Regions from separate parts of the Clostridium sp. CM041 genome, predicted to be linked through region 2. Evidence: a T-box and tRNA genes for the amino acid it is inferred to sense, from the RefSeq annotation. Region 2 holds a T-box; the other holds one or more tRNA genes.
What was found. The T-box of region 2 lies ahead of ileS (isoleucine--tRNA ligase). A T-box ahead of a tRNA ligase gene usually reads a tRNA of that ligase, here a tRNA-Ile.
Positions count from the first base shown of each region.

Region 1: it encodes a tRNA-Ile, which carries the amino acid that the T-box ahead of ileS (isoleucine--tRNA ligase) is inferred to sense. The anticodon was not compared.

Region 1 covers NZ_CM143648.1:2,630,241-2,646,950, reverse strand. The annotation lists gene ACWJJT_RS12465 (ABC transporter permease) at 1-274, shown strand, start outside; gene ACWJJT_RS12460 (ABC transporter ATP-binding protein) at 237-992, shown strand; gene ACWJJT_RS12455 (ABC transporter substrate-binding protein) at 1,006-1,965, shown strand; gene ACWJJT_RS12450 (ATP-dependent Clp protease ATP-binding subunit) at 2,244-4,685, opposite strand; gene ACWJJT_RS12445 (hypothetical protein) at 4,964-5,200, opposite strand; gene fusA (elongation factor G) at 5,388-7,466, opposite strand; tRNA gene ACWJJT_RS12435 (tRNA-Asn) at 7,742-7,816, opposite strand; rRNA gene rrf (5S ribosomal RNA) at 7,822-7,938, opposite strand; rRNA gene ACWJJT_RS12425 (23S ribosomal RNA) at 8,070-10,995, opposite strand; rRNA gene ACWJJT_RS12420 (16S ribosomal RNA) at 11,287-12,805, opposite strand; tRNA gene ACWJJT_RS12415 (tRNA-Ala) at 13,491-13,566, opposite strand; tRNA gene ACWJJT_RS12410 (tRNA-Ile) at 13,572-13,648, opposite strand; rRNA gene rrf (5S ribosomal RNA) at 13,655-13,771, opposite strand; tRNA gene ACWJJT_RS12400 (tRNA-Asn) at 13,811-13,885, opposite strand; rRNA gene rrf (5S ribosomal RNA) at 13,891-14,007, opposite strand; rRNA gene ACWJJT_RS12390 (23S ribosomal RNA) at 14,139-16,710, opposite strand, start outside.
Region 2 covers NZ_CM143648.1:2,189,125-2,205,834, reverse strand. The annotation lists gene ACWJJT_RS10285 (TatD family hydrolase) at 1-257, shown strand, start outside; gene ACWJJT_RS10280 (ubiquitin-like domain-containing protein) at 527-1,567, shown strand; gene rnmV (ribonuclease M5) at 1,765-2,328, shown strand; gene rsmA (16S rRNA (adenine(1518)-N(6)/adenine(1519)-N(6))-dimethyltransferase RsmA) at 2,309-3,145, shown strand; gene ACWJJT_RS10265 (DUF7922 domain-containing protein) at 3,223-4,737, shown strand; gene ACWJJT_RS10260 (hypothetical protein) at 4,849-5,433, shown strand; gene ACWJJT_RS10255 (hypothetical protein) at 5,697-6,527, shown strand; gene ACWJJT_RS10250 (hypothetical protein) at 6,596-6,775, opposite strand; gene ACWJJT_RS10245 (cold-shock protein) at 6,999-7,199, opposite strand; gene nrdD (anaerobic ribonucleoside-triphosphate reductase) at 7,696-9,804, shown strand; gene nrdG (anaerobic ribonucleoside-triphosphate reductase activating protein) at 9,897-10,403, shown strand; gene ACWJJT_RS10230 (MBL fold metallo-hydrolase) at 10,484-11,119, opposite strand; gene ACWJJT_RS10225 (type I glutamate--ammonia ligase) at 11,288-13,186, opposite strand; T-box leader at 13,751-13,967, shown strand; gene ileS (isoleucine--tRNA ligase) at 14,095-16,710, shown strand, end outside.

The DNA.
Region 1 (16,710 bases), 440 kb from region 2:
TATAGCTTCTATAATCATTGGATCATCTATTATTAAAAACGGAAAGTTTATAAAACAGACAAGTAGTGTAATTATAGGCACTCTAATCTACCAAATTACCATATATTTAGCTATGAATTTTGGACTTACACCTGTGGATTTAAAAATGGTCACATCTTTTGTAATAATTTTATTTATAACAGTTGGTGGTAGGAGTAATAGTGAAAGTAACAAATCTATACGGAGGTGGTTATTAAATGTTAAAAATACAAGATTTATCAAAAATTTTTTATAATTCTTATTTAGGTGAAAATGTGTTATTTAAGGACATCAATTTAGACATTAACGAAGGGGACTTTATAAGCATAATTGGTAGTAATGGAACAGGTAAGTCCACATTATTAAATATAATTTCTGGATTAGTTAAAGAAACCTCAGGTAATATTTTTCTTGAAGGAAATGATTTAACTAAAATGCCTGAACATAAAGTAACAAGAATCGTAAGCAGGGTTTTTCAAAACCCATCCTTAGGAACATGTCCATCCATGACCGTTAGAGAAAATTTATCTCTGGCTTTAAACAAGGGGAAATTAATTAATTTTAAATATTGCCTTAGGTATAAAACTAAAGAACTAGAAGCTCTTTTAAATGGAATATCATTAGATCTAAAGAAGCTTTTAGATGTGAATGTAAATTATTTATCAGGGGGACAAAGACAAGCTCTATCATTGATAATGGCAAGTCTATCTGCTCCTAAGTTACTGTTGTTAGATGAACATACTGCAGCCTTAGACCCAAAGACATCTAATGAGATAATGGAGTTAACTCAAAAGATTGTAAAAGAAAAAAATATTACTACATTGATGATAACTCATAATTTAAAGGATGCACTTCAGTATGGTAATAGGCTAATAATGCTACATAAAGGTGAAGTTATTTTAGATTTAAATGAATCCGAAAAGAAAAAATTAACAATAGAAAGTATATTAAAAAAATTTGAATACGCGGTATAAAGGAGGTATTATTGTGAAAAAAATGTTAGCTACTACACTAATAATTACATGCATATTAACCGGATGTACAAAAACGAATGAAAAGAAGAAAGTTATAAAAATAGGTATAAGTCAAATAGTAGAGTATGTTGCACTAGATCAAAGTAGAGAAGGATTTATAAAAGCACTAGAGGATAATGGTTATAAGGAGGGAGACAATATAGATATTGATTATCAAAATGCCCAAGGAGATATAACTACGACCCAAACTATCGGCAAAAAGTTTGCATCTGGAAAGAAGGATTTAATTTATGCAATAGCTACCCCTTCAGCACAGGGGTCATATAATGCTACAAAAAAAATTCCAATAATAATTACGGCCGTTACTGATCCTGTGCAAGCTGGAATAATAAAGTCTTTAGATAAGCCAGAAACTAATGTTTCTGGGACTTCAGATTATTTACCAGTGAAAAAACAATTGGAGTTAATAAAGGAATTGATGCCCAATGCTAAAAGAATAGGAATTTTATATAATACAAGTGAAGTAAATTCACAAGTACAGGTAAATGAGCTAAAAAAAGCAGCTAAAGGTTATGAAATTGTTACTTCCGGAGTAACAAGCACTAATGAAGTTAATAGTGCCATAAGTAGCTTACTTCCGAAAATAGACGTTTTATATGTACCAACTGATCAGTTAATAGTGTCATCCATGCCTATAATAGTAAAAAATACATTGGAGGCAAAAATACCTGTTATAGCATCGGAAAAAGGCTCCGTAGAATCTGGAGCATTAGCTACTGTAGGAATAGATTATTATAAGTTAGGATATGAAGCAGGTAACATGGCAGTTGATGTACTAAAGGGTAATGATATATCTAATATGCCAATTAAAATCTCTGAAGAAACAGAAGTGTATATAAATAAAGATACATTAAAATCATTGAATATATCTATGCCAGAAATTAAAAATGTTAAATATATAGATAATAAATAAGCATTTTTATATAAAATATTAATGTGCCTATGTTGTTTATGAAAAATCTTTTATTATTTAAATTGTAGAATTACATTACCATAATCCAATAGTTAGCGATACAACTGATTCATATGTTGTGTATAACAGAATATAATTGCATATCCTAAATAAAACTAAGAAAAACCGTATACCTCTTGTGTGCAGTTTTCCTTAGTTTTATTTATTTGTAAGTTTAGTTATAAACTGAAAGTAAAAAAAATTTATGTTTTTTAAGCATATCCTACACATAAACAACATTAAATATGTAAAGTCTTAAAAATCAATTTACTATTTTTCATAAGAACACTTACATTATCACCTTTATTAATATTACCCTTAAGTATTTCTTCAGAAAGCTTATCTTCCACAGTATTAGTTATTTCTCGCCTTAGTGGTCTAGCTCCATAAGTAGTATTAAGTCCCGCCTTAGCTAAATGCTTCTTAGTTTCCTCATCAAAAGTAATATTAATTTCAAGATCTTTAAGACGCTCTTTTACTACCTTAAGCATTAATCCTACTATTTTATATAAATCTTCATGTTCTAGCGAATGAAATACGATAATGTCATCTATTCTATTTAAAAATTCAGGTCTAAATGAATGTTTTAGCTCTTCCATTATATTTTCTTTCATCTTTTCATATTTAGAGCTTGCTTCATTATCCTTTATATCGAAACCTAGAGACCTCTGTTTTTTTATACTAGACGCGCCTACATTTGATGTCATTATAATTACTGTATTTTTAAAATCTACTGTTTTCCCTTTTCCGTCTGTTAGCCTTCCATCCTCTAATATCTGTAACAAAATATTAACTACGTCTGGATGAGCTTTTTCAATTTCATCAAAAAGTATAACTGAATAAGGGTTTCTCCTCACCTTTTCCGTTAATTGCCCACCCTCATCAAAACCTACATATCCGGGGGGTGAACCCATAAGCCTTGAAACAGTGTGCTTATCCATATATTCTGACATATCTATTCTTATCATGTTATTTTCATCACCAAACATTGCATCTGCTAAAGCTTTAGACAATTCTGTTTTTCCTACCCCAGTGGGACCTAAAAATATAAAAGATCCTATAGGTCTCTTTGGATCCTTTAACCCTACCCTTGCACGTCTTACAGCTCTTGAAATAGATTTCACTGCCTCACCTTGTCCTATTACCCTCCTGTGGAGTACCTCTTCTAACTTTAGTAGTCGTTCCGATTCTTTTTCAGTCAATTTTTCTATAGGTATATTAATCCATCTTGATACCACATTAGCAATTTCAAGCTCTGTAACTATTAGCTCATCCGCTTGATTTTGAGTTTTCCAATTATTTTTTGAATTATATAATTTATCCTTTAATTGTTTTTCGATATCCCTAATCTTAGCTGCTTTTTCAAAGTCCTGCACTGATATAGCATCAGCTTTCTCTTTACAAATTCCATCTATTTTTTCTTCTAAATCTTTCAGATTTGCTGGAGTAGTTAAATTTTGAATTCTTACTTTTGCACCAGCTTCGTCTATAAGATCTATTGCTTTATCAGGTAAGTATCTATCAGATATATATCTATGTGATAAGCTAACAGCTGCTTCTATTGCACTATCCGTAATCTTTACTCTATGATGCGCTTCATACTTATCTCTTAATCCTTTTAATATTTCAACAGCTTCATTTTCGCTTGGTTCTCCTACAATTATAGGTTGAAATCTTCTCTCGAGTGCTGCATCTTTTTCAAAATGCCTTCTATATTCATCTATAGTTGTTGCACCTATGCATTGAAGTTCTCCTCGAGCGAGGGCTGGTTTTAATATATTAGATGCATCAATGGCCCCTTCGGCTCCTCCTGCTCCGATGATGGTATGAATTTCATCTATAAATATAATAATATTTCCTGCGGCGACTATCTCTTGCATAACCTTTTTAAGCCTTTCCTCAAACTCTCCCCTGTATTTAGAACCTGCCACCATTGAGGATATATCCAAAGTTATAACCCTTTTGTCTTTTAAAATTTCTGGAATGCTACCGGAAGCTATTCTTTGTGCTAGTCCCTCTGCTATAGCTGTTTTCCCTACGCCTGGTTCTCCTATAAGGCATGGATTATTCTTCATTCTTCTGCATAAAATTTCTAAAAGTCTTTGAGTTTCATTACCTCTACCTATAACAGGATCAAGTTTACCTTGTCTTGCCATCTCAGTTAAATCTTTACCAAAACGTTCTAAGTTTGGAGTACCCTGTTTTTGCTTTTCTTTTGATGAACTACCTTTTGGAGTATCCTCAGAACACCAATTATTTAGTATACCATTTCTAAGTTTATTAAAGTCCGCTCCTAAATTAGCCAAAATTGTATATGCAACACCTTCTTCTTCTCTAATTAATGCTAACAAAATATGTTCTGGACTAATATAATTATGATTCAAATTTCTCGCTTCCAAAAGACTTAGTTCTAGCAGCCTTTTCGTTCTTGGAGTTAGAGGTATCTCGCTACTCCGCATTTCTATGTCTCCTTCTCCCTCATACTCCATTACTAATTTCTTTACACCCTCAGACGAAATTTTCATATCACCCAATGATTTTTTACATACTCCATCTTCATCCTTTAGAATTCCTAGCAATATATGCTCTGTCCCTACATAACCATGCTTTAATTGCTTTGCCTCCTCTTGAGCATATACTAAAATCTTTTGTGATCTTTCTGTAAATTTATTAAACATCATGTTAAAACACCTCACTTGCAATGGATTTACTTCTTACTATAATTATAACCAATTGAACCCAAATTTATCCTAATACTACCAATATTGAGTGAGTTTCATACTTTACTATCTATAAGAATAAAAAATAAACAGTAATAACACCTATAAAATCAAAAAACAAATTTCGGAAGTTTTATTTCCTAATTTGCTTTTTAAAAATATTCAAACATTAATAGCGATGTCCTTGTTAAATATATTATGTAAATAGCTCACTTACATAACTGCCCTTAATTTCCTCCTTACCTTCCCTTTTGCGATGTGATATAATACTTGCCATTTTCTTTATCTCCTTGTGTTACAACGGTAAAAGAATTATTTTCCAACATTTCACATAATATTTTCATTTCATCAGCATTTTTCATTTTTGAAATAATTGTGAACTTATCATTTCGCTCTATTATGCCCATATAATCATGAATGCTACTGTAATCACTTAAGTTAATTTCTCCAGGAATGTCTAATTTATATTCAGACATTTAATTCTCCCCTCTTTACTATATTTAACAATAGGTTTTGTAATTTTGATCAGAATATGCACATTTATCATAATTTACTTTTATTCTTTTTCTATACCTAAAAATTCATAATTAAATCATTCTGAAATCCCGTTAAAACAAAGAAATAAAACCGTAGCTACCTATGGTTTTATTTCTTTATTTTATACTATTCCATGTTCTTGCTAGCTTCGATTATTTTATCAATTCCATCCTGAGGCACTTCTTCATATCTTTCAAACTTGACTCTAAAATTTGCCCTAGCACCAGTCATTGAGCGTAAATCTGTTGCATAATCAAATAATTCTGATTGAGGTACTTCTCCTATGACTTTCTGACCTCTTTCAACAGACTCCATCCCCAAAATTCTACCTCTTTTCTTGCTTATATCCGTAATAATATCGCCCATATAGTCCTCTGGACATGTGACCTCCACATGCATAATTGGTTCTAATAAAACAGGATCTGATTCCTTAAGACCCTTCTTGTAAGCTAACGATGCCGCCATTTTAAATGCCATTTCAGAAGAATCTACAGCATGATACGAACCATCATGTAACGTTGTTTTAAGCCTTATAACTGGGAATCCTCCAAGTACGCCATGTCTAATGCATTCCCTTAACCCTTTTTCAACAGCAGGTATATACTGTCTTGGAACCGTTCCACCAACCACTGCATCAATAAATTCTAAATCATCTGCACCGTCTATTCTAGGCTCAAATTTAATCTTTACATCACCATACTGGCCATGCCCTCCAGATTGCTTTTTATGTTTTCCTTGGACATCAGAAGTTTTTTTAATTGTTTCTCTATAAGCAATCTTTGGAATTTCTAATGATACTTCAACTCCAAATTTATTTTTCAATTTACTAACTATAACCTCCAAGTGGGTAGATCCTAATCCTGAGATTATAGTTTGTGCATTTTCCGTGCTCCTAGATATTGAGAATGTGGGATCTTCTTCTAACAATTTTGTTAATCCATTAGATATTTTATCTTCATCACCTTTTGATTTAGTTACAATAGCTCTTGAAAAAACTGGTTGTGGGAACTCCATAGTATCAAACATTATTAGTTTCGCTCTATCACAAAGAGTATCTCCAGTAGTCGTGCATTGAAGTTTTGCAACTGCACCTATATCCCCTGCTTCAATTTCTCGAGTTTGAAATTGTTGTTTTCCTTTTAAAAAATACATAGCACCTATTTTTTCTTCTTTATTTTTATTAGTATTATATACTATTGTGTCACTTTTAGCTTTTCCAGTAATAACACGGAACATAGATAATTTACCTACAAAAGGATCTGCAATAGTTTTAAATACTAATGCTGAGAATTGACCCATATCATCAATTTTGACTTGCGTATATTTATTGTTTTTCATATCCTTTGCAATGTACATAGTTGTTTCAATTGGAGAAGGGAAGCATTCAACGATATCTTCTAGCAATGTATTCATTCCTATACCAAGTAAAGCAGATCCACACATTATAGGTGTAATTTCTCCCATAGAAGCTCCTTTTATAAGACCTTGATATATTTCTTCTTCACTTATAGAACCCTCATTGAAATATTTTTCTAATAGAACTTCATCTGTTTCAGCAACGGCTTCCATAACCATCTGTTTACACTCATCTACTTTACCTATTAATTCTTCTGGAATATCACTATCTTCCATTTCCTGTGTTTTGGGATTAAATATTTGAGCCCTTCTAGATATGATATTTATTACGCCGTTAAAATTTTCTTCACTACCTATAGGATACTGAATTGGCACTGCAGATATTCCAAACTTTTCTTTTATCTGCTGCAAAGCAACTTGAAAATTACTATTTTCCCTATCTAGCTTATTAATAAAAAATGCTCTAGGTAGCTTATGGTCATTGATATATTCCCAAGCCTTCTCAGTTCCAACTTCTATACCTGATACCCCGCAAACAGTTATCATTGCCATATCTACAGCTCTTAGCCCCTCAATCATTTCTCCTTCATAATCAAAATATCCAGGCATATCTACTAAATTTAATTTTATATTTTCCCATTCACTTAAAGCCACCGACGTAGAAATAGATGTTTTTCTTTTCTTCTCTTCAATATCGTAATCACTAATTGTAGTACCATCATTAACTTTTCCGAATCTATCTATAGCTTTAGTGTAATATAATATTGATTCCATTAATGTGGTTTTTCCTGAACCACTATGCCCAACAATTCCTATATTTCTTAGATTTTTGCTTATATATTCTTTCATATACGATACCTCCTAGCTTTTCGTTAGATATATATTCATATATTCTACCTTTAAATAAAAAGCCTTTGTATATAGCTGAATTTTATAATTATTACTTTCTAAAAAAGATAAAAGTATCAATAAAATAAATTTATTGATACTTAATTATATATTTAAACTAAATATAAGTTATTACTAAAGCTCATATCTATTTTTTAAAATTTGTATATTATTTATTTAATTTTTCAAAAAATAAAAAAAAGCTAATAATTAGCTTTATATACTTTAAATAAAAATGGCTCCGCGAAAAGGATTTGAACCTTCAACCTATCGGTTAACAGCCGAGTGCTCCACCGTTGAGCTATCGCGGAACATTACCTAGCGACAACCTACTCTTCCACAAGGTCACCCCTGCAGTACCATCGGCGCATTGAAGCTTAACCTTCGTGTTCGGTATGGGAACGGGTGTTACCTTCATGCCATAATCACTAGATTGAGAAAATAAATATTCTCTCAAAATTGCACAGTGAATTAAGCTTCTTCCTTTGTCAGAAGCTTAGTTTCTTTCTTACGAAAAAAATAGTTCCTGCGGAAGAATTATCGCGTTATTTCTAATTATATATTTAGGTCAAGCCCTCGACTTATTAGTATTAGTCAGCTGAACATGTTACCATGCTTACACCTCTAACCTATCAACCTGGTGGTCTTCCAGGAGTCTTACTAACTTGTGTTAAAAACACGCGTTATGGGAAATCTCATCTCAGGGTGGGCTTCACGCTTAGATGCTTTCAGCGTTTATCCCTTCCAAACATAGCTACCCAGCGATGCCACTGGCGTGACAACTGGTGCACCAGAGGTTTGTCCATCCCGGTCCTCTCGTACTAAGGACAGCTCCCTTCAAATTTCCTACGCCCGCGACGGATAGGGACCGAACTGTCTCACGACGTTCTGAACCCAGCTCGCGTGCCGCTTTAATGGGCGAACAGCCCAACCCTTGGGACCTACTTCAGCCCCAGGATGCGACGAGCCGACATCGAGGTGCCAAACCTCCCCGTCGATGTGGACTCTTGGGGGAGATCAGCCTGTTATCCCCGAGGTAGCTTTTATCCGTTGAGCGATGGCCCTCCCACGAGGTACCACCGGATCACTAAGCCCGACTTTCGTCCCTGCTCCACTTGTAAGTGTCGCAGTCAGGCTCCCTTCTGCCTTTGCACTCTTCGCGCGATTTCCAACCGCGCTGAGGGAACCTTTGGGCGCCTCCGTTACTTTTTTGGAGGCGACCGCCCCAGTCAAACTGCCCACCTAACAATGTCCTGTGACCAGATTCATGGCCTCCAGTTAGAACCTCAGTACTGTCAGGGTGGTATCCCAAGGATGACTCCACACAGGCTGACGCCCATGTTTCTCAGTCTCCCACCTATCCTGTACAGACAATACCGAAATTCAATGCTAAGCTACAGTAAAGCTCTACGGGGTCTTTCCGTCCAATCGCGGGTAGCAAGCATCTTCACTTGCACTACAATTTCGCCGGATGTGTTGTTGAGACAGTGCCCAAATCATTACGCCATTCGTGCGGGTCGGAACTTACCCGACAAGGAATTTCGCTACCTTAGGACCGTTATAGTTACGGCCGCCGTTTACTGGGGCTTAAGTTCATAGCCTCGCTTGCGCTAACTAATCCCCTTAACCTTCCAGCACCGGGCAGGCGTCAGCCCCTATACATCAGCTTTCGCTTTAGCAGAGACCTGTGTTTTTGCTAAACAGTTGCTTGGGCCTATTCTCTGCGACCTACTTTCGTAGGCACCCCTTCTCCCGAAGTTACGGGGTCAATTTGCCGAGTTCCTTAACAACAATTCTTCCGATGGTCTTAGGATTCTCTCCTCACCTACCTGTGTCGGTTTGCGGTACGGGCACCAATATCCTCGATAGAGACTTTTCTTGGCAGCGTGGAATCAGATACTTCAGGAATAAATTCCCTTCCCCATCACATCTCAGCGTTAAGAGCAAACGGATTTGCCTGCTTGCTCCGCCTAAATGCTTAGACACACATCCAATAGTGTGCACATCTTATCCTCCTGCGTCATCCCATTTCTAATAACGTCCATTGGTGGTATCGGAATATCAACCGATTGTCCATCACCTACGCCTTTCGGCCTCGGCTTAGGTCCCGACTAACCCTGAGAGGACGAGCCTTCCTCAGGAAACCTTAGGTTTTCGACCGTTAAGATTCTCACTTAACTCTCGCTACTCATGCCAACATTCTCACTTCTGTACCGTCCACCACTCCTTACGGTATGACTTCAGCCAGTACAGAAAGCTCCTCTACCGCGTACACAATTGTGTACACCCATAGCTTCGGTGGTAAGTTTTAGCCCCGGACATCTTCGGCGCAGGATCTCTTGACTAGTGAGCTATTACGCACTCTTTAAATGAGTGGCTGCTTCTGAGCCAACATCCTAGTTGTCTTAGAAATCCCACATCCTTTTCCACTTAACTTACACTTTGGGACCTTAGCTGATGGTCTGGGCTGTTTCCCTTTTGACTACGGATCTTATCATTCGCAGTCTGACTGCCGAAATAAAAGTATATGGCATTCGGAGTTTGATAGGGTTCAGTAACTGTTGTCAGCCCCTAGCCCATTCAGTGCTCTACCTCCATTACTCAATTAATCGACGCTAGCCCTAAAGCTATTTCGAGGAGAACCAGCTATCTCCGAGTTCGATTGGAATTTCTCCGCTATCCACAGCTCATCCCATGGTTTTTCAACACCAACGTGGTTCGGACCTCCACGGAATTTTACTTCCGCTTCATCCTGGCCATGGATAGGTCACCCGGTTTCGGGTCTACGACATGCAACTATGCGCCCTATTCAGACTTGGTTTCCCTTCGGCTCCGTACCTTAAGTACTTAACCTTGCTACATATCGTAACTCGTTGGCTCGTTCTACAAAAAGCACGCCGTCACACATATAAAGTGCTTCGACCGGTTGTAGGCACACGGTTTCAGGTTCTATTTCACTCCCCTTCCGGGGTTCTTTTCACCTTTCCCTCACGGTACTTCTTCACTATCGGTCACTAGGTAGTATTTAGCCTTGGGAGGTGGTCCTCCCAGCTTCCCACAAGGTTTCACGTGTCTCGTGGTACTCTGGATTAGATCTGACTGTTTTTCCTTTTCATTTACAGGCCTATTACCTTCTGCGGAGCAGCTTTCCAGCTATCTTCAATTAAGGAATTGCAGTATTTATGATCTATCCTCAACCCCCAGGTCAAAGACCTGGGTTTGGGCTCTTTCCCTTTCGCTCGCCGCTACTTAGGAAATCGATATTTCTTTCTCTTCCTCCGGGTACTTAGATGTTTCAGTTCCCCGGGTCTACCTCTGCATACCTATTTATTCAGTATGCAGTACATAGTTGTTACTATGTGGGTTCCCCCATTCGGAAATCTTTGGATCACAGGCTATTTGCGCCTACCCAAAGCTTATCGCAGCTTAACGCGTCCTTCTTCGGCTCCTAGTGCCAAGGCATTCGCCATGCGCCCTTTGTAGCTTGACCTTGATTCTGTCTATTTACATAGACGATTATATTAATTTTGCGAAATTGTATTAAATCAATTTATAAACTACTCGCGTAGCTTTAATTTTTTTAAAACAACTTTTTTCACTGTGCAATTTTCAAAGAACATTTTAGAAAAACTATTCATTATCTAACTCCTAAGAGTTAGATAAAATTAGTCTCTCAAAATTAAACAGAGAACTAGGTACGATTAATTACAATAGATATTTTTGAAGAACAAATTAATATTCTTCTATTGCATCGACCGAAGTCAATACATCTACTCCCTAGAAAGGAGGTGATCCAGCCGCAGGTTCTCCTACGGCTACCTTGTTACGACTTCACCCCAATCATCAATCCCACCTTCGGCCGCTGGCTCCTTACGGTTACCTCACGGACTTCGGGTGTTACCAACTCTCATGGTGTGACGGGCGGTGTGTACAAGGCCCGGGAACGTATTCACCGCGACATGCTGATTCGCGATTACTAGCAACTCCGGCTTCATGTAGGCGAGTTGCAGCCTACAATCCGAACTGGGATGAGTTTTTGAGTTTGGCTCCACCTTGCGGTCTTGCATCTCTTTGTACTCACCATTGTAGCACGTGTGTAGCCCTAGACATAAGGGGCATGATGATTTGACGTCATCCCCACCTTCCTCCCGGTTAACCCGGGCAGTCTCACTAGAGTGCTCAACTTAATGGTAGCAACTAATGATAAGGGTTGCGCTCGTTGCGGGACTTAACCCAACATCTCACGACACGAGCTGACGACAACCATGCACCACCTGTCACCCTGTCCCGAAGGACTTCGCCCATCTCTGGGTTATGCAGGGGATGTCAAGTCTAGGTAAGGTTCTTCGCGTTGCTTCGAATTAAACCACATGCTCCGCTGCTTGTGCGGGCCCCCGTCAATTCCTTTGAGTTTTAATCTTGCGATCGTACTCCCCAGGCGGAATACTTAATGTGTTAACGGCGGCACCGAGGTTCGACCCCCGACACCTAGTATTCATCGTTTACGGCGTGGACTACCAGGGTATCTAATCCTGTTTGCTCCCCACGCTTTCATGCCTCAGCGTCAGTTACAGTCCAGTAAGTCGCCTTCGCCACTGGTGTTCTTCCTAATCTCTACGCATTTCACCGCTACACTAGGAATTCCACTTACCTCTCCTGCACTCTAGACACCCAGTTTCAAATGCAGCACCCAAGTTAAGCTCGGGTATTTCACATCTGACTTAAATGTCCGCCTACGCATCCTTTACGCCCAGTAAATCCGGACAACGCTTGCCACCTACGTATTACCGCGGCTGCTGGCACGTAGTTAGCCGTGGCTTCCTCCTCTGGTACCGTCATTATCGTCCCAGAAGACAGAACTTTACAACCCGAAGGCCTTCATCATTCACGCGGCGTTGCTGCGTCAGGGTTTCCCCCATTGCGCAATATTCCCCACTGCTGCCTCCCGTAGGAGTCTGGACCGTGTCTCAGTTCCAATGTGGCCGATCACCCTCTCAGGTCGGCTACGCATCGTCGCCTTGGTGAGCCGTTACCTCACCAACTAGCTAATGCGCCGCGGGTCCATCTCAAAGTGGAATTTTCTAAAAGAAAAATCCTTTGATGTTTCGATCATGCGACCAAAACATATTATGCGGTATTAATCTCCCTTTCGGGAGGCTATTCCCCTCTTTGAGGCAGGTTACCCACGTGTTACTCACCCGTCCGCCGCTAATCCACCCCGAAAGGTTTCATCGCTCGACTTGCATGTGTTAGGCACGCCGCCAGCGTTCGTCCTGAGCCAGGATCAAACTCTCAATTTAAAAGTTTACACTTTTTTAGTTGAAATGATTAATCTGCGACAACTGTTAAGTTGATTCGCAAGCTCATTACATACTTTTAGTCTTACGACTAAATTTTACTTTATACTAAAGTAATTAACTGGTTTAACGAAATATTATTTCGCTATCTTTACCTATTTCTCTGTTTAATTTTCAAAGACCAACTTGCTTTGTCATCATGTGACGACTTCTACTATTCTACTAGGTATTTCTTGTTTTGTCAACAACTTTTTAAAAATTATTTTCATTTGAAAATATATTAAATAGTTATCAATAGTTAGATTATCTTGCCACTTGTTTGTGACGACAAGGAGTATTCTATCATAATAATAAAGTTGTATATTTATTTTTTTTGTTATATATTCACGTTATTCTCGATTTCCTCATTGTTTCATTATAATCCTTTGTTTTATATGTATTGACACGCATGGTCAAGTATATAAGAAATTGTTTGTATTTAAGCATTTAATTCATTTATTTATAAACGTTATTAAGAATTTTTATATTTAGAATTACTAACAACATTAATAATCCACTTAAATCATCTCCTGCGGAGCTGCAATCTTGGAATAAAATCAACCGCTGCACAGGAGATGATTTAACCCAGTTTTTTTACTAACAACTTATTTATCTCCACAAAAAAAACAGCCCATATTGGACTGTTCTTTGGTGGAGATAAAGGGAATCGAACCCTTGACCCCCTGCGTGCAAGGCAGGTGCTCTCCCAGCTGAGCTATATCCCCACATATGGTGGACCTTCAGGGACTCGAACCCCGGACCGACCGGTTATGAGCCGGTAGCTCTAACCAGCTGAGCTAAAGATCCATGTTTACCTGGCGACAACCTACTCTTCCACAAGGTCACCCCTGCAGTACCATCGGCGCATTGAAGCTTAACCTTCGTGTTCGGTATGGGAACGGGTGTTACCTTCATGCCATAATCACCAGATTTATTAATATCCGTCATATGTTATTATATTTAAAAAAATGGCTCCGCGAAAAGGATTTGAACCTTCAACCTATCGGTTAACAGCCGAGTGCTCCACCGTTGAGCTATCGCGGAACATTACCTAGCGACAACCTACTCTTCCACAAGGTCACCCCTGCAGTACCATCGGCGCATTGAAGCTTAACCTTCGTGTTCGGTATGGGAACGGGTGTTACCTTCATGCCATAATCACTAGATTGAGAAAATAAATATTCTCTCAAAATTGCACAGTGAATTAAGCTTCTTCCTTTGTCAGAAGCTTAGTTTCTTTCTTACGAAAAAAATAGTTCCTGCGGAAGAATTATCGCGTTATTTCTAATTATATATTTAGGTCAAGCCCTCGACTTATTAGTATTAGTCAGCTGAACATGTTACCATGCTTACACCTCTAACCTATCAACCTGGTGGTCTTCCAGGAGTCTTACTAACTTGTGTTAAAAACACGCGTTATGGGAAATCTCATCTCAGGGTGGGCTTCACGCTTAGATGCTTTCAGCGTTTATCCCTTCCAAACATAGCTACCCAGCGATGCCACTGGCGTGACAACTGGTGCACCAGAGGTTTGTCCATCCCGGTCCTCTCGTACTAAGGACAGCTCCCTTCAAATTTCCTACGCCCGCGACGGATAGGGACCGAACTGTCTCACGACGTTCTGAACCCAGCTCGCGTGCCGCTTTAATGGGCGAACAGCCCAACCCTTGGGACCTACTTCAGCCCCAGGATGCGACGAGCCGACATCGAGGTGCCAAACCTCCCCGTCGATGTGGACTCTTGGGGGAGATCAGCCTGTTATCCCCGAGGTAGCTTTTATCCGTTGAGCGATGGCCCTCCCACGAGGTACCACCGGATCACTAAGCCCGACTTTCGTCCCTGCTCCACTTGTAAGTGTCGCAGTCAGGCTCCCTTCTGCCTTTGCACTCTTCGCGCGATTTCCAACCGCGCTGAGGGAACCTTTGGGCGCCTCCGTTACTTTTTTGGAGGCGACCGCCCCAGTCAAACTGCCCACCTAACAATGTCCTGTGACCAGATTCATGGCCTCCAGTTAGAACCTCAGTACTGTCAGGGTGGTATCCCAAGGATGACTCCACACAGGCTGACGCCCATGTTTCTCAGTCTCCCACCTATCCTGTACAGACAATACCGAAATTCAATGCTAAGCTACAGTAAAGCTCTACGGGGTCTTTCCGTCCAATCGCGGGTAGCAAGCATCTTCACTTGCACTACAATTTCGCCGGATGTGTTGTTGAGACAGTGCCCAAATCATTACGCCATTCGTGCGGGTCGGAACTTACCCGACAAGGAATTTCGCTACCTTAGGACCGTTATAGTTACGGCCGCCGTTTACTGGGGCTTAAGTTCATAGCCTCGCTTGCGCTAACTAATCCCCTTAACCTTCCAGCACCGGGCAGGCGTCAGCCCCTATACATCAGCTTTCGCTTTAGCAGAGACCTGTGTTTTTGCTAAACAGTTGCTTGGGCCTATTCTCTGCGACCTACTTTCGTAGGCACCCCTTCTCCCGAAGTTACGGGGTCAATTTGCCGAGTTCCTTAACAACAATTCTTCCGATGGTCTTAGGATTCTCTCCTCACCTACCTGTGTCGGTTTGCGGTACGGGCACCAATATCCTCGATAGAGACTTTTCTTGGCAGCGTGGAATCAGATACTTCGGGAATAAATTCCCTTCCCCATCACATCTCAGCGTTAAGAGCAAACGGATTTGCCTGTCTGCTCCGCCTAAATGCTTAGACACACATCCAATAGTGTGCACATCTTATCCTCCTGCGTCATCCCATTTCTAATAACGTCCATTGGTGGTATCGGAATATCAACCGATTGTCCATCACCTACGCCTTTCGGCCTCGGCTTAGGTCCCGACTAACCCTGAGAGGACGAGCCTTCCTCAGGAAACCTTAGGTTTTCGACCGTTAAGATTCTCACTTAACTCTCGCTACTCATGCCAACATTCTCACTTCTGTACCGTCCACCACTCCTTACGGTATGACTTCAGCCAGTACAGAAAGCTCCTCTACCGCGTACACAATTGTGTACACCCATAGCTTCGGTGGTAAGTTTTAGCCCCGGACATCTTCGGCGCAGGATCTCTTGACTAGTGAGCTATTACGCACTCTTTAAATGAGTGGCTGCTTCTGAGCCAACATCCTAGTTGTCTTAGAAATCCCACATCCTTTTCCACTTAACTTACACTTTGGGACCTTAGCTGATGGTCTGGGCTGTTTCCCTTTTGACTACGGATCTTATCATTCGCAGTCTGACTGCCGAAATAAAAGTATATGGCATTCGGAGTTTGATAGGGTTCAGTAACTGTTGTCAGCCCCTAGCCCATTCAGTGCTCTACCTCCATTACTCAATTAATCGACGCTAGCCCTAAAGCTATTTCGAGGAGAACCAGCTATCTCCGAGTTCGATTGGAATTTCTCCGCTATCCACAGCTCATCCCATGGTTTTTCAACACCAACGTGGTTCGGACCTCCACGGAATTTTACTTCCGCTTCATCCTGGCCATGGATAGGTCACCCGGTTTCGGGTCTACGACATGCAACTATGCGCCCTATTCAGACTTGGTTTCCCTTCGGCTCCGTACCTTAAGTACTTAACCTTGCTACATATCGTAACTCGTTGGCTCGTTCTACAAAAAGCACGCCGTCACACATATAAAGTGCTTCGACCGGTTGTAGGCACACGGTTTCAGGTTCTATTTCACTCCCCTTCCGGGGTTCTTTTCACCTTTCCCTCACGGTACTTCTTCACTATCGGTCACTAGGTAGTATTTAGCCTTGGGAGGTGGTCCTCCCAGCTTCCCACAAGGTTTCACGTGTCTCGTGGTACTCTGGATTAGATCTGACTGTTTTTCCTTTTCATTTACAGGCCTATTACCTTCT
Region 2 (16,710 bases):
TAGGATTCACGGGTGTTATAACCTTTAAAAATGCAAAAAAAACGGCAGAGGTTGCAAGGGTCGTACCAATGGACAGGATACTAGTGGAAACGGATTGTCCATACATGGCGCCTGTACCACATAGAGGGAAAAGAAACCAATCGGATTATATTCAGTACATAATAGAAAAAATATCAGAAGTTAAGGGTAAAACCATAGGAGAAATTGAAGATGCAACAATACATAATATAAAACAATTGCTAAAAATTTACAAATAGTGTAGAATGGTTATTAATACAATTAGTGTGACAATTTTACACGGAATTGTTAGTAATTAAAATTAAGTTTCCAACATATGATTTTAATGGTGAATATTAATTTGCCGGGTTACCCTCAAGAATGGGCTAGTTGAGATGGTTTAAGAATATAATTATATGCAAAAAGATGCATTAAAAGTCGAAACTAAGAATAATTGGGTCGAAATTTGACATATTTAATGCTTCAAGGTATAATACCCAAGTATTCTTGACTAAGGGAGGGAATTTATATGATAAAAAACGCGAAAAATAATTTTAAGAACTATTTTTCAAATGGTCCCAAGACATTTTTTGTAGTAATGCTATTATTAACATGCATTTCAGTTACTATGTTTAACATGAAAAAAGCTATATCTGTTATCGTTGATGGAAAGTCTATAGAAGTTATAACTTTAAAAAGTAATGTTACTCAAATACTAAAAAGTAACAATATAGCATTAGGGTCAAAAGACCAAATAACAGTTAGTTTAGACAGTAAAGTAAAAGACGGAGATAAAATATATATAAAAAAAGCTGTAAATGTCAAAGTAACAGTTGATGGGAAAGAATTAAATATACAAACTGCTGAAAAAACGGTAGAAGATATGCTGAAAGCAGAAAAAATTGTATTAGGTGATGAAGACAAGATTACGCCATTAAAAAGTGATTCGCTAAAATCAGGTCTCGCAGTAAAGGTAACAAGGGTAAACACTGAGAATGTGAAGGAAACTAAAGCAGTTAAATTTGCAACTGAAATTAAAAGCAGCGATGAACTAAATAAAGGTGTTAAGAAAGTTATTCAAAAAGGCATAACAGGTCAGAAGGTTATAACTTCAGCTGTTGTTTATGAAAATGGCAAAGAGGTATCTAGAAAATTACTTAATGAAGAATTTAAAGCACAGCCCGTTAAAGAAATAATTGCATTAGGTACTACTAGTGTATATACCCCATCTCGTGGAGGCGATATTAGTTATACTAGGAAATTGAAGGTTAGGGCAACAGCATATACTGCTGATTATAGTTGCACTGGTAAGAGTGCGGGCGACCCTGACTTTGGTATAACTAGCACAGGGGTGAGGGCAAAAAGAAACGCAGATGGGTATAGTACTATAGCCGTTGATCCTAGCGTTATTCCATTAGGAAGCAAGATTTACGTAGAAGGGTACGGATATGGTATTGCAGAAGATATAGGTGGAGCTATAAAGGGTAATCATATAGATTTGTATTACGACTCCAGTGATGAAATGTGGGGTTGGGGAGCACGAAATGTAAGTATTTATATTGTGAAATAGGAGCGCAAGCTCCTTTTTTTGGTTTATAGTTCACTATTAATAAGTAAAATGGTATTATAGATACAGCTAAAAGAAATACTAAGGGATGTTTTTATTTTTTATGATTATATAATAAGGAAAATGCCTTAGTTTATCATAGCAGGTCGATAACCACATAATAAGTGGTGCCCTGCGGTATGAAGAAGTAGGAGGACAATATGATTAAAGAAGTGATAGTAGTTGAGGGAAGAGATGATATTACAGCAGTTAAAAGAGCGGTAGACGCTGAACTAATTTCTGTAGGAGGCTTTGGAATCAACGAAAAGGTAATTAGTAAAATAAGGGAAGCACAAAAGCGAAAAGGGGTAATAGTATTTACAGATCCAGACTTTGCTGGAGAAAAAATAAGAAAGATTATTACCAAAAGAGTAGCAAATGTAAAACATGCGTACATATCTCAAAAGGAAGGTACTAAGGACGGAGATATAGGCGTTGAAAATGCATCACCTGAAACAATATTAAGGGCTCTCGAAACTGCAAAATTTGAAGTTCAAGAGAAAAGAAAAGAGTTTGACGTGCAAGATATGATATTTTTCAAGTTAACGGCAGATATTAGAGCTAAGGAAAGACGTCATGCGATAGGAAACGAATTAGGTATAGGATACGGTAATTCGGCGCAATTTATAACTAGGTTAAACAATTATGGAATTATAAAAGAAGAATTTATAAATGCTGTACAAAAAATAAACAAGGAGATGGATTATGGCAGATTTGACGATTAGTGAGGTTAGCAAAAAATATGAATTTAAATTCAAAAAAGGTTTAGGCCAAAACTTTTTAATAGATGACTCTGTGCTAGACGATGTTGTAGAGGGTGCAGAAGTTAATGAAGAAGATTTTATTATAGAAATAGGACCAGGATTTGGTACATTAACTAGAGCAATTTTAAGGAGAGCTAAAAGGGTTTGTGCTATAGAACTAGACGAAAAACTTTTGCCGATTTTGCAAGATGAACTTAAAGAGTTCGATAATTTTGAGCTTATACATAATGATGCTTTAAAAGTGGATTTTAATGAACTAATCAAGGATGAAAAATCTGTAAAATTAGTTGCTAATTTACCATATTACTTAACGACACCAATAATTGTTAACTTACTTACTGGAGGTTATAATTTTAAATCTCTAACTATAATGATACAAAAGGAAGTTGCGCAGAGGATAGATTCAGAGCCAAATTGCAAAGCTTACGGAGCCTTTTCAATATTAGTTCAGTACTACTGTGACACGAAAATACTCCGGCTCGTGCCGCCTTCAGCATTTTTGCCCCAGCCTAAAGTAGAATCTATGGTTATAAGGTTAGATAGATTAAAAGAGCCTAAAGTTAAGGTGAAGGATGAAGAATTATTTTTCTCTATAGTCAGAAAATCTTTTAATATGAGAAGGAAAATCTTATGGAACTCTGTTAAAGATATAGGAATTCCTAAGGAAGATTTACTAAAATGTTTTGAAAGAGCAAACATTGATCCTAAGAGGAGAGGCGAGACTTTATCACTGCAAGAGTTTGCAACGCTTTCGGATGAAATAGGACTTGTAAAATAAATTTCCATATAGTGTTCATTTTTTATAATATAGTTCATATATTATAATGAATAAGTTTTATATGGAGGTAAATGCAGGTGACACCTAAAAAAAATTATAGTAGGTACTTTATTATATTACAAGAAGATGAAAAAGGCTATTCATTAGAAGCTGACAAGATTCCATCTGGATATGCAAAGCTTGAAATGAAAAACAGTAAATGTAAGGTTTCATACTACGTGCAAAACCTAAGGAAGGAAAAACAACCTTATTACATGATTTTAATATGCGGTAAAAAAGATGTAAACAAAATTATAAAAGTTGGCAAATTGAACATAGACGATCACGGTAGGGTGGATATTTCTCATGAATATGATATGGACAATATAGCAGATACTGGAATTTCTGCTGAAAAAATTATTGGAGCTGCAATTGTAAAATTCTTAGATGTCAATGTGATTTCAATAATGAGTGGATTTTCAACAACAGATAAACCAAATGAGTGGAAAAACTATAAACTAGCGGATGGTAATAAAGAAAAGAAGGAAACTAGAGTAGATGATATAAGTAATGAATTTGATGAATATGAACAAAGTATTGAATTAATTAAAGTGAAAAATGCTGACGTAGTCGAACATTTAGAAGCTCAGGAAAAGGTAGATGGAGCAGTGGACACAAAGAAAAGAGGCAATACCGAAGATATTGGACCTATAGAAGCTCAAGATAAAGTAGATGATGACGTAGTCCAACACTTAGAGGCTCAGGAGAAGGTAGATGGATCAGCGGACACAAAAGTAGACACAAAGAAAAGAGGCAATATCAAAGATCTTGGACCTTTAGAATCTCAAGATAAAGTAGATGATGACGCAGTCGAACATTTAGAAACTCAGGAGAAGGTAGATGAAGCAGCGGACACAAAAGTAGACACAATGAAAAGAGGTAATACCGAAGATCTTGGACCTTTAGAATATCAAGATAAAGTCGATAAAGTCGATAAAGTAGACAAGGTAGATACTACACAAAGAATTAATATTGAAGATGTTGAGATTTCAGACAAACTAAAGGGAAAAAATGAAGTTAAGAAACTTGAAGATGATTTTGATGTAAATAGAGATAAGGATAAAAAGCAACATAAAGAAGATAAAAAAGATGAGTGTAATTATAAGGAGAAAAATTCTTCGAAAGAGGAATATCCTAAAGGCACTACGGGAGAATTCTTCAAGGCAGTAGCTCAAGATTTTGATGAAGTACCTGACTTTTCTAATGAAATTAAATGGTGTAAATGGTATAAAGTACCGGTTAGTAATTTAGAGAATATGTATGATTTGAATGATTATAACAAATATACAATAGCATATTATCCTATGATTTCGTATTATCCGTATATTAGAAACTATAAATCTTTTATGTTAGGGTATAAATGTGACTCAAGCGGGAAAATGAAATATATTGTTTATGGAATACCGGGGAGTAGAGCTAAAACTCATCAACCTTATGGAGGGAAAACTGGTTTTGTAAGTTGGATTCCTGATAAAGAAAATGATGGAATGGGATATTGGCTAATGTTTTATGATTTTAAAAATTCTACAATTGTTGTACCTTTAAAAAAATAATATATGTAAAATTAAATGTGTGGCTAAATAATTTAGTCACACATTTAATTTTTTAATATTCTTTTAATATATATCATATAGTATATTAACATTAATATGTGGAGGGGTACAGTGAAGGTTATACTTATAAACAGAAAAAAGGTTGGAATTATAGTAATAATCCTCGGACTGATGATCACGCTTTTGGGGATATCAAAACAATTTGATGACAAGCTAAAAACTACTATTCTTGTGGAGAATAATATTAAATTACTTAATGATTATACAGCTATAGACGGAAAGGTAAGTTATAAATTGCCGGTTGGATGGACAACTAAAGAAAAAAAATTTTCTGGTGGTGAGATTATGTATCATAATGATTTTCAATCAAATGATGCAGTTATTCATGGCTTTGTAGAAGTTTGGAAGGGTAAACAGGACTTAAAAGCATTTTTAGATAGTAGCAAAGAGATATCACAGAAGCAAAATGCGATTAGAAATTATAAGATAGATGACACTATTATAAATGGGAAAAAAACATACTTAGTGAAATACTTAATTAATGTAAGCGATAATAATTGGTACAAGGCCTATGAATATTTTATTGATGATGGGAAAGAATTTTATAGAATTTCTTTTTTTACAAGAAATGTTAATTTTAAAGAGACTTATGGAGCTATTTTTGAAAGTATAGTTGAGACTTTAAAAGTTCGATAGGATGGCTTAGACATTTCATACATTTCTCCAAATGTCGTATGAAATTAATTAGAGTTGCTTAAAACTTTTTAAAGTATTATAATTTATTTAATGATATCTAAAAGACATTCCATTACTATATTGTACTAAGCATCTTAAATAAAGGGAATAAAAAGGAGATGAATTTAAAAAAATAAAAGAAACTTTGTGGAAATAATATTTGAGAGTTAGGATAACAATTTATAATTGTTATTTCCTGCAGAGATTAGCTAGGGGGATAACAAATGATTAAAAATAAAAGCAAACTAATTATATTTTGTTTTATAATTATAACTTCATTTATATTTACGGGATGTAAAAGCTTTGATGAAATTAAAGTAAAGATTGGGACGAAAAATGTTGATTTTGAGTATATTGAGCAGGGAAGAATTAAAAAAATAATAATACAAAGTACTAGAGATAAAAGCTTTAGATTTGTGGTTACGGATGAAATAGCTATAAAAGATTTGTATAAAATTTTATCGTCAGCTAAGGAAGTTAATAAAAAATCAACACTAGAGGCTGATTATATTTTTGAAATGTATGAAGGTGTCGATAAAGTCCATAAATTTAGTTATATAGCAGGACTTGATAAAAAAGATGGAGCTAATTTATATAGTGAAGATAAAAGTTATATCGTATCTAAAAGGATTGATAATGATATCATAGAAAACTTTTGGAATATTAGAAAGCCTATAGATTTTGAAACTGTATATTATGATTCGATTTTAAAGGTATTAGATAAGTATAAAAATGATGATGATAAAAGCAAAAAAATATTTGTCGATATAAGTGAAGATAATGAAGTGTCTAAATTTATAGTATCAACTGATTTAGAATCATTTAAAAGTAAGCTATTAAATGATTTTAATGCACTATTGGTAAAAGATAAAAATACAGGATATGATGAGTTAGTAAGTGTTAAAACGGAAGGATACAAATCTACTATATACAAATCTTCTGTGACGATTAAGAATAAATTGAATGAGAAGGAAAAGAAATATTATGTAGTAGCGAAATATGATAAAGGATGGAATATTGAAATTTTTGAAGATAAAAAACCTAATGGATTTTAACAATTTGCAAAAAATAATAAAAAACTGTATTTGTAAAATAAATGCAGTTTTTTATTATTAAAACTTCATTAGAGAAAATTTATCATTGTATCGTTAAGCATATTAGTAGGAGCATCAATATTTAAATCAATAGTATCTCCTATTTTTGAATTTTTAGGTAAGCGGGAAACACTTACGTTTATACTAGTTCCATTTAAAAAATTTATAAAAGCATCAGTATTGCTCATATCTATTATTTTACCGAACATTATAAAACCATCCTTTCATAATATATAAACTATATTTATTATAGTTTTAGCAAAGAACACTATTATATTCATGAAAGTGATAATGTTTTTATGGATAATATGAAATGAATGGAATTGCGTGCGAGAAAGTATGGTTTATATTATCAAAAAACTAAGAAACACCTATCACAAAATGATAGGTGTTTTTTCTATAATTAATTTATATTATAGATTAGATTTTGAATTATAATCTAGTAACGTTTGAAGCTTGAGGGCCTCTAGCGCCAGTAGTTATTTCGAATTGAACTTGTTGTCCTTCTTCTAAAGATTTATATCCGTCTCCTTGAATAGCTGAAAAATGTACGAATACATCCTCTTCTCCTTCTACGGATAAGAAACCAAACCCTTTTTCTGAATTAAACCATTTAACTGTACCTGTTTTCATATAACTTTCCTCCTGAATAAAAAAATTTGTAACATTTGTAACATAACTATTATGATACTACACTTTGGTGAATTTTTAAATAGTTTTTTGAAAATAATAATATTATATATGTATTTATACTATTTTTTTACTAAAATGTATCTAAATACAACATATATTATAATATTATATCTATTTATAAAAATATATTCACCTACAACACTTTATTATTTATAATAGGTTTTAATTTAAATTATATATATAGTTTGGCTTTCAATATGTTTTTTATACTATTTTATTTTTAAAGTTTTCATCAAGAAGATATTATCAAAACTGAGTGGATAGGTTAACTAATTATGTTAATAAGGCGATAACTATAAAAAATCAAAGGATATCGAGGTAACTAAAAATTAATTGGCTGTATTATATGATAGAAGTTAATTTAGAAATTGATATAAATTTTTTACTAGAGTATAATAAGCAAAGTAAAAGATACTGTGTTCGGAGGGGTCAAAATATGCTACATGTTGTCAAAAGAGATGGACGAGAGGTTCAATTCGATTCAATTAAAATTACAAATGCCATAAAGGGAGCGATGGATGAGATCGCTTTTAATTTAAAAGAAAGTGAAGTTATAGAGCTAACTCAAAAGGTCATAGAAAAAATTGAGTGTTTGGAGAAACAGCAACTAACTGTTGAAGAAATACAGAATATTGTTGAAGGTACACTTTTAGAAAATGGTCATAAGGCTATTGGAGTAGCTTTTTCTAATTACAGACGCGAACGTAACAAGATTAGAGAAATAAAATCAGACCTTATGAAAGCTATAGAAAAAATAGGAGTAGAGACAGATAGAGATAATGCTAATGTGGGTAATAACTTTAGTTCTAAGTTACTTAGAATTGCTAGCGAATCTAACAAATGGCATAATTTATCTATGATGCCTAAGCATTTGTCAAAAGCACATGAAAATGGTGACGTATATTACCATGATCTAGATAGCTATAATTTAACTGTAAATTGTTTGCATATACCAACAAGAGAAGTTTTAGAAAGAGGGTTTAATACAGGATACGGATATATAAGAAAAGCAAAAAGGATAGAGTCTGCAGCAGAGCTTTCATGCATTTTACTTCAATCAACGCAGAATGATATGTTTGGAGGTCAATCACATCCAGATTTTGACAATGACATGGCGGCATTCATAGAATATACAAGGCAAGAAATTAGACAAGAAATTAGAGAACTTGGTGTAGAAGAGCACAAAATTTGCGAATTTGCGGAACGTAAATTAAGAAGAGCTGTAGAACAATCTATGCAGGGAATAGTATATAACCTAAACACAATGCACAGCAGAGCTGGATCACAAGTGCCTTTTAGTTCGATGAATATTGGAGTACCGGAATCTAAAGATGCAGCACTCGTATGTGAAATATTTTTAATTGAATACGAAAAAGGACTTGGAAAAGGGGAACAACCTGTATTCCCAAACATAATTTTTAGAGTTAAAAAAGGGGTCAATAGAGAAAAGACTGACCCATATCACTACTTATATAAGCTTGCTTGTCGAGTTGCTAGTAGGAGAATGAATCCTACCTTTATGAACTTGGATGCTGATTTTAATAAATTCTACTATGATCAAGGGATTACTCCGGCTACTATGGGATGCCGTACTTATATTTGTTCTAATGCAAATGGAGAGGCAGGAACGAAAGGGAGAGGAAATATTGCTCCAGTAACTTTAAATCTCCCTAGACTTGGTATATTAGCGAAGGGAGAGGTAGATAAGTTCTATAAATTACTTGATAGTAAGTTAGAACTTTCTAGAGAAGCACTTATGCATAGATATGATGTTCTGAAAAAATTAAGAGTTAAGGATCTACCTTTTGTAGCAGGGCAAGGTCTTATGGTAGGTAGTGAAGGGTTATTACCTGAGGATTCCATAGAACCTATTTTAAAAAATGGATCATGGGGTATTGGTTTTATAGGGCTTGCAGAAACGGTAGCGTCGCTAACTGGAAAACATCATGGAGAATGCGCAGACTCCAGAAAATTAGGAGTTGAAATAATATCTTATATAAGGAATTATACTGACAAGCTAATAGATGAAACTAAGCTTAATTGGAGTGCTTATGCTACGCCGGCTGAAGGATTAAGTGGTAGATTTATACTTCAAGACAAAGCTGTGTTTGGTGAAATACCGGGGGTTACTGACAAAGAATATTATACAAATAGTTATCATATTCCAGTAGGGTATCCAATATCAATTAAGGAAAAAATAGATATCGAGGCGCCTTATCATAAATTATGCAATGGTGGACATATTAGTTATATAGAACTTGACGATTATCCAACAGAAGAGATTATAATGGACATATTAGATTATGCATATAAGCAAACAAACATTAGTTATATGGGCATAAATTTCCATATTAGATATTGTAAAGACTGTGGAACATATCTCCATAATGGAGCACATAAATGTAGCAAATGTGGAAGTAGTAATATACAAGGGATTTCAAGGGTAACAGGTTACTTAAGTTTGGATGAGAGATTTGGTTATGGGAAGACAGCAGAGAGAGCAGATAGAATATCTCATACTGCGGGTCATGTATCTACATATTAAAAATCGCTAAGTACGATGAAAATGATGGGCAATTGTATTAAACAATTGCCCATCATTTTCATGTGATTATTTTATAAAGGGTGGTGGAGTGAATGAAACTTCAAATAGGCGGGTTTCTAGATAATTCATTAGTTAATGGAGATGGACTTAGGTCTGTAATTTTTGTGTCTGGATGCATGCATAACTGTGAAAGTTGCCAAAATGAGTTTATGCAAGATTTTAATTATGGGGATTACATTTCAATAGATGATATTGCACAAAAAATAAAGAAGAACATGCCTATAATAAAAGGGGTTACCTTTTCAGGAGGAGAACCTTTTGAGAGTGCGGTAGCTTTATCGAAATTATCAGAGAAATTAAAGGGCCAGGGATTAAATATTTGGTGTTATAGTGGATACACTTTCGAAGAACTAATACATAGCGGAGATAGTGACAAACTAAGACTACTAAGCTGTATTGACGTACTTGTTGATGGCAAATTTGATAAAGAATTAAAGGAAGGCGCTAGTAAGTATATTGGATCATCTAATCAGAGAATCATTGATGTTCAAAAAAGTATTTTAGAAAGTCAAATTGTATTATGGAATAAGCAAATATAAAATTCATTATTAATAATTTGATCGAATGTGAAATAAAAAAGGAAAGCCCACCACTTATTTAAAAATGGTGGGCTCTTCTTCTAAATATAGCTTAATATTTTGACAGACATGGATTCTTTTATTTCATCATTGATCACTAAAGTATTACTATCTATTTTTGAGGCGTTTTTCATATGCATAAGATATGTTTCTACTCCCTCCAATGGAAGAGATAGTCGTGAAGTTTTATAGTGCATAGGTATAACTATTTTGGGGTTCATTTTTTTAGTAACTTCCGACGCTTCCTTGCCATCAATTGTATAATTACCACCTACTGGGATAAACAATATATCTACATCTCCAAGGGAGGACATATCATCATTTGAAAGAGTGTGGCCTAGATCTCCTAAATGACATAAGGAGTACCCATCCATTCTGAAGGTGAATATTATATTATCACCCCGTTTTGCACCTTTATTTTTGTCGTGATAAGAAGGGGTGCCTTTTATAGATATATCATGTGAAGTGGACATACCGATTTTATCTATGATTTTATAGTTGCCATTTAGCTCTTTAATATAATTATGATCAAAATGTTGATGACTTATAGTTACAATATCTGGACTACCTTTATAAATATCATACCCTAAAGTATTGTCAAATGGATCTGTTAAAAGCTTCACACCTTTTGAATCTTCCAAAAGAAAGCATGAATGACCTAACCAAGTTATTTTCATGTAAATTCTCCTTTTGTTAAATGGTTTCTCTTTGTTATGGTATGTAACTCCCACTTATGGAAGTGGGAGACTTTCCTTCTGAAATGCCTTTAAAATTAATATATTGTGTAGAAATAGAACCTTTTATACGGTCATTTCATGACTCACGATATATAATTTTGATTTTTATCAAATATCTAATAAATTCTTTTTATAGTTAGAATAATAAAGTCTAAGCTCTTCCATTTGTGCATCTAATTGTATTTGTAATGATGAAAGTTCTTCATAGTTTTCAAGGTTAGAAGCTTCTTTTATTTTAGTAAATAGGCTTTTCTTAGAATAAGTATCCTTCATAAGAGAATGTCTAAGATCATTAATTTTTTGCCAATTTGCTAAATCTAAATCTAAAGCTTTTTCAGCAGTGTGAATCATTTCAGATTTTCGAATCTCTTCTGCATAATTATTTAATAACCTATTATTTATTTCAGTAACCCATCTACTGGTTATTGCCATTTTAAAACTATTTATTATGCTAGTAGTAAATACATTGGAAGTCGTAAGAACCTTAAGTTTTTCAGGATATTCTTCTAATGTACGAACATTTTCATAAACAGTTTTAGGTGCTTTTCCAAAATATTTTGCGCGCTCATCTTCTGTATAGAATTCGAATACATCTTCTTCACTTCTATAAGCTCTATCTTTTTCTAAATAATCGCTGTCGTCTCCTGGTGCTTTAGATAATTCTTTCAAAAGGTCATCTTCAGATTTATTGTTTTCTATGGCATATACAATTCCATCGAGCATTGTCATATACATGGTAGATAAAGCTAAATAGGCATTAGTATGTGGACATGGAGACCTAAGTTCAAATCTTGTAGCAAGTGGATTATCAAGGTCTCTTATTAAGGCTAAAAGTATAGATCTGTTTCTCGATGGAATATCTACACTGTGACCAAGTGAAGTTACTATGCAAATAGGAGCTTCAAAACCAACTTTTAATCTTCTTAAAGAATCATTTGTTGAAGAAACAAATGGATTTATTACTTCATAATTTTTAAGTACGCCCATCACGGAAGCATAACCTAAAGTGCTTAAAAAATGTTTTTTATTTGAATTGAATAAGTTAACTCTCTTTCCGTTTTTTAACTTTACAGCGACTCCGACATGAATATGTTCACCGCTTCCAGCCACATCATGTACAGGTTTTGCTAAAAAATTAACATCTAGACCGTTAAGTCTGAAGGTTTCCTTTACTAAATTTCTGATAAATAGCTCATTATCTGCACATTGAAGAGCATTTGAAAACTTCCAATCTAATTCAAGTTGTTCCATAATATGTGTTAGAGTACCAGCTTCACCTATTTGAGCTTTTACCCCACCAACTTCTTTATGGCCCATTTCAGGTTCGAAACCATACTCTTCCATTAAAAGAAGTGTTTGCTCGAGAGCTGTTCGAACATTTCCTTTAGTTTTACTCCAATATTGCTCTTTTAGTACCTGCGAAGTAGATAGTTCTTCTATATCAGCTTTATCATTAGGTGTTTTTACCCAAAATTCTAACTCAGTAGCAGAAGTGAGCATTAGCTCATCAATATCTTTATATTCAAAATTAAAAGAGGTTAAAGATGATGGATATTCTTTGAATAAATTAAGGAGGGTTGTTTTAAAGCATTCGACGGATCTTTTTAAGATTGATCTTGAATCTACTGGGAGATTATCATGTAATAATATACATGGGATTTTTAATGTACCTATAGGTAATGATGTTTCAGGGTCAATGTTTTCATAATTGTAGTCAACGTACCAATTACAGTCAAAATCTGCCAGCATGTCTAATTTAGCATTGTTTAGAGTAGCAATACCTGGCAATACTACAGATGAACCATCAGTTTGAATAGCGCCGTCCGCGAAACCGCTAATATCATTTAAGAATATTTTCATCGGAATTCTCTCGTCAGTGTCATTACCGGATAAGTCAATACCAACTAGTGAGACGAATTTCACCTCAGAGTGAGCAAGTAAAGTTTCTTTAATTTCTTTTTCAGAATGCTTTTCTTTAGGAATTACATAAATTAATTTTTTCAAAATAATATTCCTCCTTTAAAGTATATAAATTGCTTAAAAGCCACTAAAGTGACTTGATTAACATTTTTAGAAATAGAATCATGATCTTAGCAGAATACTTGAATTGCCTGTAACAGGACTACAACATATAGAAGTAGTGAGCTTTTTTAAAAAATACAACAAAAATTTATTTGTAAATAAAATGATTTTATTATGAAAATGCAAGTATGTCAATAAGAAAACATCATAAAATACAATTAATCATGAAATAATGGTGCTTATTTGCAAGTTGTTTTAAATAAAAATTCATTTATAAATTCAAATCATATCAAAGTTTATTTTTAACTAGTATTATATCACATACATCTATGAAAAGGTGATATTTAAATAATCAAAGTGTTATTGAAGGTTTGGCAGAATAGTATTTCCAAAATATTGACATATAGGAGTTATAACACAAATTTTATTTTTTAGATATAGACCTCTTTTTTTTATGGTAAATACAAGAGAATTTAAAAAGAAATTGACAATAAAAATTCATTATAATATAATGATAAGAAGTTCATAGTAATTATTGATTATGACTAATAAAAAGCTTTGATTAGGAAAAGTATTTAAGCAAGTAACTTACAGAGAATGGGCCAGGCTGAGAACCCATAGTGAAGGTTTAGAGAAAATCACCTAGGAGCTGAGAGCTGAATGTTTAGTAAGCTTATCCGTATTTCTGCGTTAAAGAATAAAGTATTATTGTACTTGAATTTATATTTATTATAGGTGGCATAACGAATTTAACTTCGTCCTATTTAGGGTGGGGTTTTTTTATATTTTAAAATATTGTAGTACCGCAGGTGATGATTTAACGACATTTCAGAAGGAAAGTTCCCCGCATACAAATAGTAATTATTAAATGAAATAGGGAAAGGAGTTTTATTATGTATAAGAAAAATGATGCTTCAAAAAGTTTTATGGATATAGAAAAAGATGTGCTTAAGCTTTGGAAGGAAAAAGATATTATTCAAAAGAATTTTGATTTAAATGAGGAAGGAGAGGCCTTTACTTTTTATGATGGTCCACCAACGGCTAATGGAAAACCACATATCGGTCATGTTTTAACAAGAGTTATGAAGGATTTAATTCCAAGATATAAGGTAATGAAGGGGTATAATGTTCTTAGAAAAGCTGGGTGGGATACTCACGGGTTACCGGTAGAACTTGAAATAGAAAAAAAACTTGGAATTAATGGTAAAGCTGGAATAGAATCTTATGGTGTGGAAAAGTTTGTAAAAGAATGTAAGGACAGTGTTTTTAATTATGTGAATTTGTGGGAGGAAATGTCGGATAGGGTAGGATACTGGGTAGATATGGAGAAGCCATATGTAACTTATCATAATGATTATATTGAATCAGTTTGGTGGGCATTAAAGCAAATGTGGGATAAGGATCTATTATACAAAGGTCATAAAGTAATGCCTTATTGTCCAAGATGTGGAACATCTTTATCATCTCATGAAGTGGCTCAAGGATATAAGGATGTAAAAGAGATGTCAGCATATGTAAAATTCAAAGTTAAGGGTGAAGAAAAATTTATACTTGTTTGGACTACAACTCCTTGGACACTTCCAAGTAATGTAGCGCTTGCAGTAAACAAAAAATATGATTATGTTGAGGTAATTGAGGAAGGTGAGACTTTAATACTTTCGAGAGATTTATTAAGTAGACTCGAGGGAGAGTATGAGGTAGTACGTGAATTTAAAGGAGAAGCTCTAATAGGTCTTGAATATGAGCAAATGTTTAATTTCTATACTCCAAAAGAAAAAGCATTCTATGTAGTACACGGAGATTTTGTAACGCTCTCAGATGGTACAGGGATAGTCCATATTGCTCCGGCTTATGGTGAAGATGATAATTTGCTTGGTAAAAAATATGATTTACCACTTATTAATTTAGTTGATCTAGAAGGAAAATTTGTAGATTGCGTTGCTCCATGGAAGGGCATTTTTGTTAAAGAGGCTGATGCTAAGATATTAGAATACTTAAAAGAAAACAATGTTTTATATAAAGCAGAGAAATTTGAACACTCATACCCACACTGTTGGAGATGTGATACACCACTTTTATATTATCCAAGAGAAAGTTGGTTTGTAAGAATGTCTTCAGTAAGGGACAAACTTATAGATAATAATAATAAAATTAATTGGATGCCAGATAACGTAAGGACGGGAAGAATGGGTAAATTCCTTGAAGGCGTTATAGATTGGAGTATAAGTAGATCTAGATATTGGGGGACTCCACTTCCAATTTGGGAATGTGAATGCGGTCATCGCGAACTTATAGGAAGTATAGCAGAACTTAATGAAAAGGGAATAGATGTGCCAGGAGGAATAGAGCTTCATAAACCATTTATAGATAAGATAAATTTAAAATGTCCAAAATGTAGCAAATCTATGACTAGAGTAGAAGAAGTTATAGATTGTTGGTTTGACTCAGGATCAATGCCATTTGCGCAACATCACTATCCATTTGAAAATAAAGAACTATTTGAAGCTAATTTCCCAGCTCAATTTATTTCAGAAGCAGTAGACCAAACAAGAGGATGGTTCTATACGTTACTTGCGGTATCTACAGCTGTATTTGATACAAACCCATTTGAAAACTGTATTGTACTAGGGCATGTATTAGATAAAAACGGAATTAAAATGTCTAAGCATAAAGGGAATGTGCTAAGTCCATTTACAGTGCTAGAAAATCAAGGAGCAGATGCTCTAAGATGGTACTTTTATACTGCTAGTGCGCCATGGTTACCTTCAAGATTTTATGAAGGCGCGGTAATTGAGGCACAAAGGAAGTTCATAGGAACCCTTTGGAATGTATATTCATTCTATATTCTATATGCTGAAATAGATAATTTTGACCCAACTAAATATGATCGCTTTGAATCTGAGAATATTATGGACAAATGGATGATGTCAAAACTAAACACATTAGTTAAGAATATAGATGACCATTTGACGAATTATAGAATAACTCAAGGTGCTCTTGAACTCGAAGGTTTTGTAGATGAACTTTCTAATTGGTATGTAAGGCGCAATAGAGCAAGATACTGGGTAGAGTCACTTACAGATGATAAGATAGGCGCTTATATGACATTATATAGAGTTATCACAACTTTTTCCAAAATATCTGCTCCGTTTATACCGTTTATAACAGAAGAGTTATATCAAAACTTAGTAGTTGCATTTGACAAAAGTGCACCAGAAAGTATTCACTTATGTGCATGGCCTGAATATAGAGAGGATCAAGTGGATAAAGTATTAGAAGAAGAAATGGATATGGCTTATAAGACTGTTAAATTAGGAAGAAGTGCACGAAATGCTGCTAATATAAAGAATAGACAGCCGCTTTCTAAAATGCTAGTTAGTTCTAAATCTCTTCCAGAGTATTATGGAGATATAGTAAAAGAAGAACTTAATATTAAAGAAGTAGAGCTAGGAGCTGATATTTCTAAATATGTTAAATTTGAAATTAAACCAAATTTACCTGTGCTAGGT